2 regions of the Kitasatospora sp. NPDC005856 genome follow, and region 1 is predicted to be linked to the other one. Evidence: riboswitches for the same ligand, from Rfam matches in the RefSeq annotation. Region 1 holds a riboswitch; the other holds the start of a gene.
What was found. Region 1 has a riboswitch for cobalamin ahead of ABZ449_RS15035 (HoxN/HupN/NixA family nickel/cobalt transporter). Riboswitches for the same ligand answer to the same signal wherever they lie in the genome.
Positions count from the first base shown of each region.

Region 2: another riboswitch for cobalamin. It lies ahead of ABZ449_RS14170 (iron ABC transporter permease); the one in region 1 lies ahead of ABZ449_RS15035 (HoxN/HupN/NixA family nickel/cobalt transporter).

Region 1 is NZ_JBEXWT010000020.1:66,420-74,133, forward strand. Features, by position in the region: gene ABZ449_RS15025 (hypothetical protein) at 1-1,354, opposite strand, end outside; gene ABZ449_RS15030 (metalloregulator ArsR/SmtB family transcription factor) at 1,460-1,843, opposite strand; cobalamin riboswitch at 1,925-2,138, shown strand; gene ABZ449_RS15035 (HoxN/HupN/NixA family nickel/cobalt transporter) at 2,169-3,287, shown strand; gene ABZ449_RS15040 (type B 50S ribosomal protein L31) at 3,356-3,604, opposite strand; gene rpmG (50S ribosomal protein L33) at 3,653-3,817, opposite strand; gene ABZ449_RS15050 (aminopeptidase P family protein) at 4,057-5,163, shown strand; gene efp (elongation factor P) at 5,240-5,803, shown strand; gene nusB (transcription antitermination factor NusB) at 5,808-6,245, shown strand; gene ABZ449_RS15065 (thioesterase family protein) at 6,387-7,214, shown strand; gene ABZ449_RS15070 (hypothetical protein) at 7,397-7,714, shown strand, end outside.
Region 2 is NZ_JBEXWT010000018.1:102,688-110,401, forward strand. Features, by position in the region: gene ABZ449_RS14150 (GNAT family N-acetyltransferase) at 1-41, opposite strand, end outside; gene ABZ449_RS14155 (nuclear transport factor 2 family protein) at 52-435, opposite strand; gene ABZ449_RS14160 (ABC transporter substrate-binding protein) at 558-1,550, opposite strand; gene ABZ449_RS14165 (ABC transporter ATP-binding protein) at 1,646-2,440, opposite strand; gene ABZ449_RS14170 (iron ABC transporter permease) at 2,455-3,534, opposite strand; cobalamin riboswitch at 3,627-3,776, opposite strand; gene sodN (superoxide dismutase, Ni) at 3,870-4,265, opposite strand; gene sodX (nickel-type superoxide dismutase maturation protease) at 4,503-4,901, shown strand; gene ABZ449_RS14185 (CGNR zinc finger domain-containing protein) at 4,928-5,509, opposite strand; gene ABZ449_RS14190 (amino acid ABC transporter ATP-binding protein) at 5,620-6,420, opposite strand; gene ABZ449_RS14195 (amino acid ABC transporter permease) at 6,417-7,391, opposite strand; gene ABZ449_RS14200 (ABC transporter substrate-binding protein) at 7,430-7,714, opposite strand, start outside.

The DNA of each region.
Region 1 (7,714 bases):
CGAGCACCTCGGCGGTGTAGCGCAGGGCGTCGCCCGGGTGCTCGTCGGTGAGGGCGTGGAAGCCGCGCGGGGCGTGGTCGTGCGGGTCGAAGGGGTAGCGCCGCAGGCTCACCTCGGTGCCCTCGGCGCTGCCCCGGACGTCGTACGCGGTGGGCCCCTCGGCGCCGTCGGGGCAGGGGACGGGTCGGGGATAGGGCGGCAGGGCCGGTTCGCCCCGGGGTTCGTCGAGGTCGTCCAGGAAGGAGTAGAGCAGCGGGCGCAGCACCCGGGCGGATTCGCCGCGGCGGGCGAGGGAGCGGTCGGTGATCTCGCGCAGGCCGGTCGGGTCCTGGGCGAGGGCGGATTCCAGCTGGGCGGCGAGGTCTGCGCCCGGGTCGAGGACGGGTGCGGCCTGGCCGAAGGCGTAGCCGGGGGAGCGTGGGTCGAGTTCGGCGGCGCCGGTGGCGACGAGCAGGGTGCGGTGCTCCAGGGCGGCGCCGTAGACGGTGACCGAGCCGTGGTCGCCGATCACGCAGTCGGCGGCGACGAGCGCGGCCTGCCAGCCCTGGTGGGGCGGGATCAGGCGCAGGCCCATCCGGCGGGCGTCGTCGAGCAGTGCCTCGGGGTCGTGGCGGCTCCACACGTTGGGGTGCAGGACGACGGCCACCGTGTACTCGTCGGCGGGCAGTTGGCGGACCAGCCGTTGGGGCAGGTCGGGGTGGCGGCCGAATAACGAGTGCTCGCTCCAGGTGGAGCTGACGACGACGAGCCGTCGGCCGTCGACGGCACCGAGTGCGGTGCGGTAGGCGTCCCGGGAGCGCCGGCTGGCGAGCATCCGGTCGAAGCACGGGTCGCCGACCACCCGGGCGACGTCCAGCGCCTCGGGGCAGGAGGTCTGCAGCCGGTCCAGCTGCTCGGGGTGGGAGAGCCCGAGGACGTCCACGAACACCCTTCCGCGGTGGGTGAGTTCGTTGCGGGACAGGCCGGCCGAGCTGACCGTGTCGCCGGTGGACTCGGTCACCAGGCGGTTGTAGCCGGCGCCGTGCGGGAGGACGACGAGGCGGGCGTCCAGCCGGTGCATGGAGGAGTGGACGGCGCAGGCGACGGCCAGGTCGAAGCGGCGGCGGACGGCGTCCTCCCAGTCCAGCACGGTGAAGCCGGGCAGGCCGTGCAGGTACGCGTCCAGGGCGCGGTCGGCGAAGGCGGAGCCGGGGTTGACGGTGAAGTAGCGCTCGACGCCGTCCGGGTGCAGCAGGGTGAGGACGTCCAGGACCCGGGTGGCCGAGGTGAGGGTGCGGGCGACCGCCAGCACGCGGGCCCTGACCGGTCGGGTGTTCCACCGGTCGGCGGGCCAGGCGTGGGGGTGGGACGGCACACCATGATCGTACTCACCCGCTCCGGCCGCGGCGCGGTTCCGAGTGCCGGTCAGGGGATCGGCGGGCCGGCGGGTCGGCCGGTGGCCGTGGATGGGGCCCGCGGGTCAGCCGGTGGCCGCGGTGGGCTCGTGGTGTTCGGCGGCGGCGCACTCGTCGAGGAGGGGGCGCATGGCCTCGTCCACGAGCCGGTAGCGCACCACTCGTCCGTCCCGGTCGCCGGTGACCACGCCGGCCGTGCGGAGCAGCCGCAGGGCCTGGGAGACGGCGGGGTCGCGCATGCCGGTGGCGACCGCGAGGTCGGTGACGGCGAGCGGGCCGGCCCGGTGGAGGGCGAGCAGCAGGGCGAGCCGACCTGGGTCGGCGAGCAGGGAGAACCGCTCGGCCCAGGACCGGACGTGGGCCGGGTCGCCGATCGCGGCGATGGCCTCGCAGACCCGGTGTCCGTCGATGGTGCGGTGGTCCGCGCGGTCGGCCGGTACGAGATGCATGGGGGCATTCTCGCAGGCGGTGGCCTGTGATCCTGGACACCTGCGCAGGTGCGCAGCCTTGCACGCGTGAGGCGCGGCCCCTACGGTGTTCCCCGCCGTGGTGCTCGGGAAGACCGGTGACGGACCCTCAGGGGTCCCAGCCCGGAGCGGCCCTCGCCACTGTGATCGGGTCGTTCCTTCGTCCGCGGAGGAGCGTCGGCCGTACCCAGCGAGCCACTGGGCGCCTCGTGCGCCTGGGAAGGCGGGTACGGGCGTCCCGTAAGCCAGGAGACCGGCCACGGCATCTCACGAGGTTTTCCACGAGGTGCTGGAGCGTGATCCGCAGATGACCCTGCCCGAAACCGTTGCCGCCGGGGCGAAGCCGGCCCCCTCCGTGCTGCCCAGCTTCAAGTGGCGGCGCGAGGACACCATCCGTACGGCCGGGCTGATGGCGGTGATCGTGGCCATGCACGTGGTGGCCTTCGGCACGCTGATCTTCCTGGTCGCACCCGAGAAGTACGCGGTCGGTACCCAGGTCTTCGGGGTGGGCCTGGGTATCACCGCGTACACCCTCGGCATGCGCCACGCCTTCGACGCCGACCACATCGCGGTGATCGACAACACCACCCGCAAGCTGATGGCGGACGGCAAGCGGCCCGTCTCGGTGGGCTTCTGGTTCGCCCTCGGGCACTCCTCGATGGTGGTGCTGATGGCCGCCCTGGTGGCGGGCGGCGCGCAGCTGGCGGACACGCTGATGGACGACGAGTCGACCACCCACAAGTGGCTCGGCATGGTCGGGACGACCACCTCCGGCGTGTTCCTCTACCTGATCGGCGCGCTCAACCTGGCGGCGCTGCTGGGCATCCTCAAGGTGTTCCGTTCGATGCGGGCCGGGCAGTTCGACGAGAAGGAGCTGGAGTCGCACCTCGACTCGCGCGGCTTCATGGCCCGGGTGCTGAACCGGGCGACCCGTTCGATCACCCGGCCGGGGCAGATGTTCCCGGTGGGCATGGTGCTGGGCCTGGGCTTCGACACCGCGACCGAGGTCACCCTGATGGTGATGGCCGGTTCGGGCGCGGCCTCCGGGCTGCCCTGGTACGCGATCGCCTGCCTGCCGCTGCTGTTCGCGGCCGGGATGAGCCTGTTCGACACCCTGGACGGGACGTTCATGAACTTCGCGTACCAGTGGGCCTTCGCCAACCCGGTGCGCAAGGTGTACTACAACCTGACCATCACCGGCCTGTCGATCGCGGTGGCCTTCATTATCGGCACCATCGAGCTGGTCGGGGTGCTGCACGAGAAGCTCGATCTGACCGACCCGGTCACCGGGTTCATCGCCGACATATCGCTGGACAACGTCGGCTACGCCATCGCCGGGCTGTTCGTGGTGGTCTGGGCGGTGGCGATCGGCTACTGGAAGCTCGCCCGGGTCGAGCAGCGCTGGACACCGGACCAGGAGGCCTGAGCACGCGGAACGCGCCGAACGGCGCCGCCCCCGAAAATCCGGGGCGGCGCCGTTCGGCGCGTTCGCGGTCAGTGCCGGTCGCCGTAGCGGCGGCGGAACTGCTCGACCCGCCCGGCGGTGTCCAGCACCCGGGACTGGCCGGTGTAGAAGGGGTGGCTCGCCGAGGAGATCTCGACGTCGATCACCGGATAGGTGTCGCCGTCCTCCCACTCGACCGTGCGGTCACCGGTCACGGTGGAGCGGGTGAGGAAGGCGAGGCCGCCGACCTTGTCGCGGAAGACGACCGGACGGTAGGCGGGGTGGATTCCGGACTTCATGGGGGACTCCTCTCGGGTCGGGGTTCGGCGCTCCTCGCGGGTCGGGGTTCAGCGCTCCTCGCGGAAGTCGACGTGCCGGCCGGCGGCCGGGTCGTACTTGCGCAGGACCAGCCGGTCCGGGTCGTTGCGGCGGTTCTTGCGGGTCACGTACGTGAAGCCGGTGCCGGCGGTGGAGCGGAGCTTGGTCACCGGGCGCAGTTCGCTGCGGGCCATCGGGCGTCCTCCTGGGGCTGGGGTGTCGGACCTCGGGCGTCGGATCGAAACCGTACACCGAAATGGATGTCGTTTTCGTCTTCTCGCCATTCGCCCCAACGCGGGCCCGGTCCGGTCCATTCCCGGATGACGGCGCGAGGGGGCGGCGCGGTCGCGCAGGGGGGCGCGCAAGGGGTATTGGGGGTTCTGTCGGGGGTGCTCGGCGGGCGCTTCGGGCCGGGGGTTCGTAGGCTCGACGCATGGCGGATGCGTACGCGGGGCGGCGGGAGCGGGTGAGGGAGCACTGCAGTGCGGCCGGGGCCGATGCGGCGCTGATCACCCGTGCGGCGAACGTGCGGTACCTGACGGGCTGCGCGCCCTGCGGGGCGAGCCTGCTGCTGACCAGGGAGCGGGCGCTGCTCGCGCTTCCGGACGACCTGCCGCCGGACGATTCGGGGGAGCACCTGATCGCCCCGGACGTCACCCGGCTGCCGGTGGCGTCCGGGTCGGACACCGCGCTGGCCGCCGCGGCCGCCGCCGCGCGGTCCGGGGTGGCGGGCCTGGCGGTGGAGGAGCACGACCTGACCGTCAGCCGGCACCGGGCGGTGGGGGGCCTGGCCGAGGGGGCCCGGCTGGTGGACCTCGGACAGACGGTCGAGCGGCTGCGGGTGATCAAGGACGAGCGCGAGATCGCCGACCTGCGGATCGCGGCCGAGATCGCCGACCAGGCGCTGGGCGAGTTGCTGGAGTCGATCCTGGTGGGCCGCACCGAGCGACACCTGGCGATGGAGCTGGAGCGCCGGATGATCGACCACGGCGCCGACCGGGCGGCCTTCCCGGTCTCCGTCGGCACCGGCGGCCACTCCGGCCAGCCCGCCCACCAGCCGACCGACCGCCGGGTGGAGGAGGGCGACTTCCTGACCGTGGTGATGGGCGCCCAGTACCGCGGCTACGGCGTCTCCACCGCCCGCACCTTCGTGATCGGGGCGGCTCCCGCGCCCTGGCAGGTGGAGCTGCACCGGCTGGTCTTCCGGGCTCAGCGGGCCGGGCGGGAGGCGCTCGGACCCGGCGTGGAGCAGTGCGTGCCCGACCGGGCTGCCCGGCAGGTTCTGGAGGCGGCGGGCCACACCGAGGCCTCCCCGCACCCGGTGGGCCACGGCATCGGGCTGGAGATCCGGGAGGCCCCGCGCCTCGGTCCGTCGGACATGGGTAAACTGGACAGCCGCGTACCGGTCACCGTCGGTCCGGGGGTCCACCTCCCGGGCAAGGGCGGGGTCCGGATCGAGGACACGCTCGTCGTGCGCCCCCTCGAAGAGGGCGGGCCCGAGCTGCTCACCATCACCACCAAGGAGCTCCTCGCCCTGTGACCGCGGCCCCCGGGGCCGTGGACGGCAGGACGCAATCCCTTGGTTCCTTGACAGCTATACAGGAGTTAGTGCGCCCGTGGCTTCCACGAACGATCTCAAGAACGGCATGGTCCTCAAGCTGGAGGGCGGCAAGCTCTGGTCCGTCGTCGAGTTCCAGCACGTCAAGCCCGGCAAGGGCCCGGCCTTCGTGCGTACCAAGCTCAAGGAGGTCCTGACGGGCAAGGTCGTCGACAAGACCTTCAACGCCGGCACCAAGGTCGAGACCGCCAACGTCGACAAGCGCGGCATGCAGTTCTCGTACAAGGACGGCGAGAACTTCGTGTTCATGGACATGGACACCTACGACCAGCTCACCATCGAGCCGGCCGTCGTCGGTGACGCCGCCAACTACCTGCTGGAGGGCTTCGAGGCCCTCGTCGCCACCAACGACGGCGCCGTCCTCTACATCGAGCTCCCGACCTCGGTCGAGCTGGTCATCTCGCACACCGAGCCGGGCGTCCAGGGCGACCGCTCCACCGGTGGCACCAAGCCGGCCACCCTGGAGACCGGTGCCGAGATCCAGGTGCCGCTCTTCGTCGTCACCGGCGAGAAGGTCAAGGTCGACACCCGCGACGGCAGCTACCTCGGCCGGGTGAAGTAAGTCCGTGTCGGCCGCACGTAGCAAGGCCCGCACCCGGGCCTTCCAGATCCTCTTCGAGGCCGACCACCGCGGGGCCGACCCGCAGCAGGTCCTCGCCGACTGGGTGGCCCGCGCCCGCGAGCCCAAGCCCGACGAGGGCACCCCGCAGGTCGCCGAGTACACGATGGAGCTCATCGAGGGGTACGTCCAGCACGCTCGTCGCATCGACGACCTGATCGAGCAGTACGCCGTGGGCTGGACGCTCGACCGGATGCCGATCGTGGACCGCAACGTCCTGCGGCTCGGTGCCTACGAGCTGATCTGGGAGGACGGCGTCCCGGACGCCGTCGTCCTGGACGAGGCCGTCGAGATCGCCAAGGAGTTCTCCACGGATGACTCCCCGGCCTTCGTCAACGGCATGCTCGCCCGTTTCCTGGAACTGAAGCCGAGCATCCGCCGGTAATCAGGTCGACCACGCGAACGGCCGTCGGACCCGAACGGGTGTCCGGCGGCCGTTCCGCGTTTCACCCGATCGGCGTAGGGTGTGGACCTACTTGCCAGTAACTTGGCGTCCGGAACCACGCGTGAAGGGCAGATCCCCCACATGACCACGGCGATCCGCAGCGAGTTCGACCAGGGCATCGCCCTGACCAGGCACCCCGAGGAGGCCGGCCGCTACGAGGCCGAGCTCGGCGCCGGCTGGCAGATCGGCGGCGGGGTGAACGGGGGACTGCTGCTCGCGGTCGCCGGACACGCGCTGTCGCTGGAGCACGGCACCCACCCGGACCCGATCTCGATCAGTGGTTACTACCTGTCCGCCTCCACCCCCGGCCCGGCCACCGTCCGCACCGAGGTGCTGCGCACCGGCCGCGGCCTGTCCACCGGCACCGCCTCGCTCAGCCAGGACGGCGTCGAGCGGCTGCGGGTGGTGGCCAGCCACGGCGACCTCGCCACCGCCGACGGCGAGGTGCGCACCAGCGCGCTGCCGCCCCAGCTGCCGCCGCCGGACCAGTGCATCGGCGTCGAACACGCGCCCAAGGAGCTGATCACCCAGGCCGCCCTGCTGGAGCGGTTCGACCTGCGGCTGGACCCGGCCACCGTCGGCTGGGCGCTCGGGCAGCCCTCCGGCAACGGACGGATCCAGGGCTGGTTCCGGCTCGCCGACGGCCGCGAGCCCGACCCGCTGCTGCTCCTGCTGGTCGCCGACGCGCTGCCGCCGGTCACCTTCGACCTCGGGCTGCCGGGCTGGGCGCCCACCATCGAGCTGACCGTCCACCTGCGGGCCAGGCCCGTGCCCGGCTGGCTGCGGGTCACCCACGCGACCCGCAACCTGGCCGGCGGCTACTTCGAGGAGGACGCGGAGGTCTGGGACGAGTCCGGCCGGCTGGTCGCCCAGTCCCGTCAGCTGGCCCGGGCTCCCCGGCCGGCCTGACCCGACCCGATCCGCCGACCCGATCCGCCGACCCGATCCGCCGGCCCGATCCGCCGCCCCCGTATTACCGGTGGTTACATTCCTGTGACACGCCGTACGTGTGCGGCGCGCGCGGATGGGGAGAAAGACGGTCAGCGGCACGCCTGCCGCCGACCGTCCACCCCTGAAGCCAGGAGCCACCGATGAGTCAAAAGGGTCGCGCCCGCCGTAACTCCGACTGCACCGCCGGCGGCTCGCGCCCCGCGGTGCGGGCGCCGCACCGGCCGCGGCGGCCCGAGGGCGCCGAGCAGGCCTTCGTCATCGGAGTGCTCACCAACGCCGCGGACTTCGCCCGGGCCCGCGCCTGGGGGATCTCGGATGCCCCCGACCACGAGCGCTACCTGGCCGACACCGCCGAGCTGCTGGCCGAGGCGCTGGAGCGGTTCGACAGCGTCCGCGCCCGGATGTTCCACCCGCAGGACTTCGAGGAGTTCTGCGTGCTGTACGGGCTGGACCCGGCC
Region 2 (7,714 bases), on a different contig from region 1:
TGGATGACGGGAACGTCGGTGGCGACGGCGTTGCGGATCATGCCTGTGAGCCTACTGCTCGGGACCGGTCTCGTCCCAGGCCTGGACGGAGGTCTGGTCGACGATCCGGCCGTCCCGCAGGACGGCCATCGAGGACATCAGCACCCGGACGCCGTCCGGGTACCGGCAGGACTCCAGGAACGCGGCGTGGTCGCCCTGCACCACCACCTGTTCCAGCTTGTGGGTCATCTCGCGGCCGTAGACGTCGTCCAGCATGGCGCCGATCTCCTCCCGCCCGTGCATCACCAGGGGGTGGCTGGGCTGGGTCTTGCGATCGACCATGCGCAGTTCGGCGTCCTCCGCGTAGAGCGCCAGGAGGGTCTCGGCGTCGCAGCGCTCGATGCCCTCGCGCAGCGCGCGGGTGTCGAAGGCGGCGGGGGCCGCCATGGTGGTCATGATCTCGCTCCTCCGGTCGGGTTCCGTCGGCTCGTACCTTGAGCGTACGCCCGCGGCCACCGACCCCGAGGGGCGCGATCGCTGCCGGCCGGGGCCGGCCGGCGGTCCGGTCAGCGGTCCGGTCAGCGGGGCGGCACGGTGCGCAGGTACGCGGCCAGCGCGCCGACCGCGGCCGGGTTGCGCGGGCTCTCCACCAGGTCGACGTAGTCCATGACGAAGATCCGGTCGTTCCTGATCGCGGAGACGCCGGCCAGCGGCGGGAAGGACTTGAGGAACCTGCGCTTCTCCTCGGCCCCGGGCGTCGCGTAGTCGTTGATCACGATCACCTCCGGGTCGCGCTCCACCACGCCCTCCCAGCCGGCCGTGACCCAGGTGTCCGCGAGGTCGCCCATGATGTTGCTCCCGCCCGCCTTGGCGATGATCTCGTTGGCGGCGGCGAACTTCCCGGCGGTGTACGGCTTGTCCTGCCCGCTGTCGTACAGGAAGACGGACGGGCGGCGCTCGGGCGGGGGGACGGCGGCGATCCGCGCCTTGAAGTCCGCGATCAGCTTGTCGGAGCGGTCCTTGACGTCGAAGATCGCGCCGAGGTTGGCCAGGTCGGTGTAGAGCGCCTCCAGCGGGTCCATCACGCCGCGCTCGGTGCCCCTGCCGCTGCGGCAGGACTCGCTGAGCACGTACGAGTCGACACCGAGCGCCTTGAAGGCCTGGGGGGTGACGCCGGTGCCCTCGTCGAAGCCGTAGTGCCAGCCGGCGAAGACCAGGTCGGCCTTGGCGTCCAGGGCGATCTCCTTGGTGATCCGCTGCTCGGAGAGCCACTTCGTCTGCTGGTAGCCGTCCTTCCAGGCCACCTGGTCGATCTTCCCCTTGTCGTCGGGCATCACGTAGCCGGCCATCCGGTCGGCGAGGCCGAGCGAGAGCATCAGTTCGGTGATGTTGACGTCGTTGGTCACCACCCGGGCGGGCTTCTGCGCGAAGGTGAGCCGCTGGCCGCAGTTCTCCACCGTCACCGGGTAGTGGGCGGAGGAGGTGGCGCTCTCCTTCGGCGCGATCTCGGCGCCGCAGGCGGTGAGTCCGAGGACGAGCAGGGCGGCGGTGGCAACGGCCTTGGTGCGCACGGGGGTTCCTTCGCGGTCGGTCGGGGTCGGTCGGGGTCGGTCGAGGTCGTTCGAGGTCGTTCGGGGTCGTCCGGAGTCGGTCGGGGTCGGTCGGGTCAGGGGAGGCGGTCGAACAGCAGCTGGAGGGCGCCGGTCTCCGGGTGCCGCACCGGGGTGGCGCGGACGCCGAACACCTCGGCCAGCAGGGCGGGGCGGAGCACCTCGTGGGGCGGGCCGGAGGCGACGATCCGGCCGGCCCGCAGCACGTGGAGCAGGTCGCAGTGGCCGGCCGCCAGGTTGAGGTCGTGCAGCGCGGTGAGCACCGTCGGGCCGGCCTCCCGGGCGAGCGCCAGCACCTCCAACTGGTGGGCGATGTCCAGGTGGTTGGTGGGTTCGTCCAGCACCAGCAGGCGCGGCTCCTGGACCAGCGCGCGGGCGAACAGCACCCGCTGCTTCTCACCCCCGGACAGGCTGAGGAAGCCCCGTTCGGCGAGGTGCCCCGCCCCGACCTTGCGCAGTGCCTCGGCGCAGCGCTGCTCGTCCCCGTCGGACGGGGCGCCGAAGCCGCGGCGGTGCGGCAGCCGGCCCATGGCGACCACCTCGGCCACGGTGAAGTCGAACCCGGCGGAGTGCTCCTGGGTCAGCGCGGCCACCCGGCGGGCGGTGTCGCGGGCGGTGAGGGCGTGCAGGTCGTCGCCGGCCAGCCGGACCACGCCGCCGGCCGGCCTCAGCACCCGGTAGACGCAGCGCAGCAGGGTCGACTTGCCGCTGCCGTTCGGGCCGATCAGCCCGACCACCTGCCCGGCGGCGGCCGTCAGGCTCACCTCGTGGATCAGCCGGGTGCCGGCCAGTTCCACCGAGACGGCGTCGACGGCGAGGTCCTGGCCCCGCGCCGGGACCGGTCCGGTCACGTCGGTCGCGTCGGTCACCGGGTACCTCCGAAGGCCTGGCCGCGGCGGCGCATCATCAGCAGGAAGGCGGGCACGCCGAGCACCGCGGTGAACACCCCGACGGGCAGTTCGGCCGGCGCCAGCAGGGTGCGCGAGGCGATGTCCACCCAGACCAGCAGCAGCGCCCCGGCGAGCGGCGCGATCACCAGCACCCGGCGGTGCCCGGCGCCGACCAGCATCCGCGCCACGTGCGGCACCAGCAGCCCGACGAAGCCGATCGCCCCGCTGACCGCGACCACGGTGCCGGTGACGGCGGCGGTCACCACGAACAGCTCGCGGCGCAGCCGGCCCGGGTCCACGCCGAGCGAGGCGGAGGTCTCGTCGCCCATGGCGAGTGCGTCCAGCCGCCCGGCGGCGCAGGCCAGGTGGGCGAGGCCGGCCAGCACCGTGACGGCGGCGATCGGCACCGAGCCCCAGGTGGCGCCGCCGAGGCTGCCGAGCAGCCACATCATGGCGTCCCGGGCGGCCTCGCCGCGGTCGGCGGCGAAGACCATCAGGGTGGTGGCGGCGGAGAAGCCGTAGGACAGGGCGGTGCCGGTGAGCACCAGGCGCAGCGGGGTGAGCCCGTGCGCGGTGCGGGCGGCGAGGTAGACGAGCGTCATCGCGGCCAGGGCGGAGCCGAAGGCGGAGACGGAGATCGCCCACACCCCGAGCGCGGCGAAGGCGCCGAACAGCAGGACGGCGTTGGCGCCGACGGCCGCGCCGGAGGAGATGCCGAGCACGAAGGGGTCGGCCAGCGGGTTGCGCACCAGGGCCTGGACGGCGACCCCGCAGGCGGCCAGCCCGGCGCCGACCACGGCGGCCAGGACGGTGCGCGGCAGCCGGATCTCCCAGACGATCGCGTACGCGGACGCCTCGTCCGCGTCCAGCCGGCCGCCCGTCAGGCCGGCGCCCAGCAGTCGCAGTACGCGGGGCAGGCCGAGTTCGGAGGAGCCGAGGGCGACCCCGCAGACCAGAGACAGCAGCAGGGCGGCGCCGAGGCCGACGGCGAGCGGGACGGTGGGTATGCGACGAGCGGGCGGGCCGACTGCACGGTCGACGGGTGCGCGGTTCACGGGTGCGCCTTGCCTCGGGCCGAGGGTGCGCCGGGGCGGGCGCCGGCCGCGGGCGTGGCGGGGCGCCGTTCCCCTCGCAGTCCGCGGCGAGTTGTCGGGAGTTCGGCGGCCGAGGGCGATCGGGCTGGCGCGGCCGTACGGGCTGGTACGGGCCGTGCTCACCGTTGCGGGTCAGCGCCGGATTCACACCGGACTTCCCCCTCGGACGCCCTGGCAGCATAACAGCCACTCAGGGCAGGCAACCCTTACCGGGTTCGGGCGTGGCGGGTCGTGGACGCGCGACCGCCCCCGGCCGGCGGTGCGGACGGGGGCGGTCGGGTGGCGACGCGTCAGGCTCAGGCCTGCTTGGTCTCCCAGAAGATCTTGTCGACCTCGGCGATCAGGTCCAGCAGGGCCTGGCCGGTGGCCGGGTCGGTGGACGCCTTGGCGGCCGAGGCGGCCTTCAGGGTGTCGTTGATCAGCTGGTGCAGCTGCGGGTACTTCTCGAAGTGCGGGGCCTTGAAGTAGTCGCTCCACAGCACCGAGATGTGGTGCTTGACGGCCTCGGCGCGCTGCTCCTTGATGATGACGGCGCGGGCGCGGAAGTGCGGGTCCTCGTTGGCCTGGTACTTCTCCTGGGTGGCCTTGACCGACTCGGCCTCGATCCGGGCCTGCGCCGGGTCGTACACGCCGCAGGGCAGGTCACAGTGGGCGTGGGCGGTGGCACGCGGTGCAAACAGACGAGAGAACATGGGAGTCCTTCCTTAGATCGTCTTCCCGCGCCCGAGATTACCCTTCCGGCCTCCCGGTTTCGCGATCGGGCGGTGGGCCTAGGGCGAAAGACGGACCAGGAACCGGGGTAATCCGGACATCGGACCGGTGACGGTCCGTACGGCAGACTGTGGGCGGACGGATCGGGAGGAGGAGTCGTGGCGCGGAGCACGCGACCGGAGGGCGCCGGAGCCGGGGGGCGCGAGCGCCGTGGTGCGCTGCCGTTCGGGCTGGTCGACGTGGCGGGGCCGTCGATGGTCCCCACCCTGCGCGAGGGCGACCAGCTGTTGGTCCGCTACGGCGCGCCGGTCCGGCCGGGTGCGGTGGTGCTCTTCCGGCACCCCTTCCAGCAGGACCTGCTGGTGGTGAAGCGGGCCGTCGGGCGCCGGGCCACGGGTTGGTGGATGCTCTCCGACAACCGTCCGGTGGACAGCGACAGCCGCAGCTACGGCGCCGTGCCGGACGAGCTGGTGCTCGGCCGGGCGCTGCTGCGGCTGCGCCCGAGCCCGGTCTGGCTGGCGCCGGGGCGCCGGCTGGAGCGGCTGCTGCTCACCCCGCGGCTGGCCCGGGTGCCGGGCCTCTCAAGACGGCTCGGCGTCTGGGTGGAGGAGCTCTAGGGTCCGCCCGGGCCCTGCGCCCGGGGTCAGTCCCGGGCCGCCGCCTCCGCCTCCTGGCGCTTGCGGGCCCGGTAGGCGGCCACGTTGGCACGGGTCGCGCAGCGGTCCGAGCAGTAGCGGCGGGAGCGGTTGGTGGAAGTGTCCAGGTAGGCGTTGCGGCAGGGCGCGGCCTGGCAGATGCCGAGCCGGTCGGCGCCCAGCTCGGTGAGGTGGACGGCCAGGCCCATGCAGGCGACCGCGGTGAAGTGCGCGGTGGCGGTGGGGGAGTTGTCGGCCAGGTGCAGGTGCCAGCGCGGCCGCCCGGCGTCGTCCAGGTAGTCGTGGCCGGAGACCAGCGGGCTGACGGGGTACTCCATCAGCAGGCTGTTCAGCAGGTCGACACCGCGGGTCTCGTCCCCCTCGGCGGCGGCCTCGAAGACGCCGCGCAGGCGGGTCCGCACCGCCCGCAGCCGGGGCAGGTCGGATTCGTCGGCGAGCGCGGCGGCCCGCGCGGAGTCCGAGAACAGGCCGCGCACGGCCTCCACGGAGGTCAGCGCGTCGGTGCCGCGCTCGGGCTCCTCGGTGTTCACCAGCCGAACGGCGAGATCGGCGTAGGCGGCGAGCTCCACAGGGGTCCTTCCAGATTTGGTAACGGGCTGACTGCCTCCAGCCTATTACCTGGGCGGGGCAAACGTCGGCGCCCGGCAGGAGCGGCCTGCCGGGCGCCGACGGTTCGGGCTCAGAGCACCTTGGACAGGAAGGCCCTGGTGCGCTCGTGCTGCGGGTCGGTGAGCACCTCGCGGGGGTTGCCGGACTCGACCACCACACCGCCGTCCATGAACACCAGCGCGTCGCCGACCTCGCGGGCGAAGCCCATCTCGTGGGTGACGACCACCATGGTCATGCCCTCCTCGGCGAGGCCGCGCATGACATCGAGGACGTCGCCGACCAGCTCCGGGTCGAGCGCGGAGGTCGGCTCGTCGAAGAGCATCAGCTTGGGCTTCATGGCCAGCGCGCGGGCGATCGCCACGCGCTGCTGCTGGCCGCCGGAGAGCTGCGAGGGGTAGTTCTTCGCCTTGTCGGCGAGGCCGACCCGCTCCAGCAGGACCATGCCGCGCTCGCGGGCCTCGGCCTTGCTCTCGCCCTTGACCTGGACCGGCGCCTCCATGACGTTCTCGATGGCGGTCATGTGCGGGAACAGGTTGAAGCGCTGGAAGACCATGCCGATGTCGCGCCGCTTGAGGGCGACCTCGCGGTCCTTGAGCTCGTACAGCCGGTCGCCCTTCTGCCGGTAGCCGACCAGCTCGCCGTCCACCCACAGGCGGCCGCCGTTGATCTGCTCCAGGTGGTTGATGCACCGCAGGAAGGTCGACTTGCCGGAGCCGGAGGGACCGATCAGGCAGAACACCTCGCCCTGCCTGACCTCCAGGTCGATGCCCTTGAGCACCTCGACCGGGCCGTAGGACTTGTGCACGTTCTCGGCGCGGACCATGGGTTCGGCGGGGGCCGCGGCGTCGGGGGTCTTGGTCAGATCGGTCATACGTGACCACCTCCCTCGAGCCCCGGGACGACGTCGGCCGTCGCCTTCGGGGCGGGCTTCCCGGCGAACAGGCCCCGCAGCCGCTGCAGCGGGGTGGGCGGGAGGGTGCGGTTGGAACCTCGGGCGTAGTGGCGCTCGACGTAGTACTGGCCGATGGTCAGCACCGAGGTGAAGAACAGGTACCAGAGGCTGACCACGATCAGCAGCGGGATGTTCTGGTAGTTCCGGGAGTAGATCACCTGGCCGGCCCGGAAGATCTCCTCCAGGGAGATCACGGAGACCAGCGAGGTGGTCTTGAGCATCGAGATGGTCTCGTTGCCGGTCGGCGGGATGATCACCCGCATGGCCTGCGGCAGGACGATCCGGCGCATGGTCTGGAACCGGCTCATGCCGAGCGCGTGCGAGGCCTCGCTCTGGCCCTCGTCCACCGACTGGATGCCGCCGCGGACGATCTCCGCCATGTAGGCGGCCTCGTTGAGGCCGAGGCCCAGCAGCGCGGCGACGAAGGTCGGGATCAGCACGTTGGTCTGCTCGGACCAGAACTCCGGTCCCCACGGGACGCCGATCGACAGCTTGGCCCAGATCAGGCCGAGGAAGTTCCAGAACACCAGCTGCACCAGCACCGGGGTGCCGCGGAAGATCCAGATGTAGACCCAGGCGACGCCGGCCAGCAGCGGGTTCGGGGACAGCCGCATCACCGCCAGGACGATGCCGCCGACCACACCCATGAGCATGGCGAGCACGGTCAGTTCCAGCGTCACGAGCAGCCCGTGCATGATGCTGTCGTGGAACAGGTACCGACCGACGATGTCCCACTTGAAAGCGGGGTTGGTGAAGAGGGCGCTCAGCAGCATCGCCGCGAGTACGGCGATGACGACGGCGCCCGCCCAGCGTCCGGGGTGGCGGACGGGGACGGCCCTGATGGTCTCAGGCCGCCCCTTCTGCGCCGTCCCCTTGTCCAGAGAGTTCACGGTGTGGCCTCGGGGGAGAAGATGGAGCGGACGAGGGATCAGGCGGCGCCGTTGACGACCGACTTGTCGAGGGCGCCGGCCTCGACGCCCCACTTGGTGAGGATCTGCTTGTAGGTGCCGTCGTCGATCAGCGACTGGACGGCGCCCTGGATGGCCGGGGAGAGCTTGGAGCCCTTGGCCAGGGCGACACCGTAGGGGGCCACGCCGTAGGTCTCGCCGACCTTCTCCAGCTGGCCGCCGGACTGCTTGATCGCGTAGTCCACGACCTGGGAGTCGGCCATCATGGCCTGGTCGCGCCCGGAGACCACGGCGTTGGTGACGTC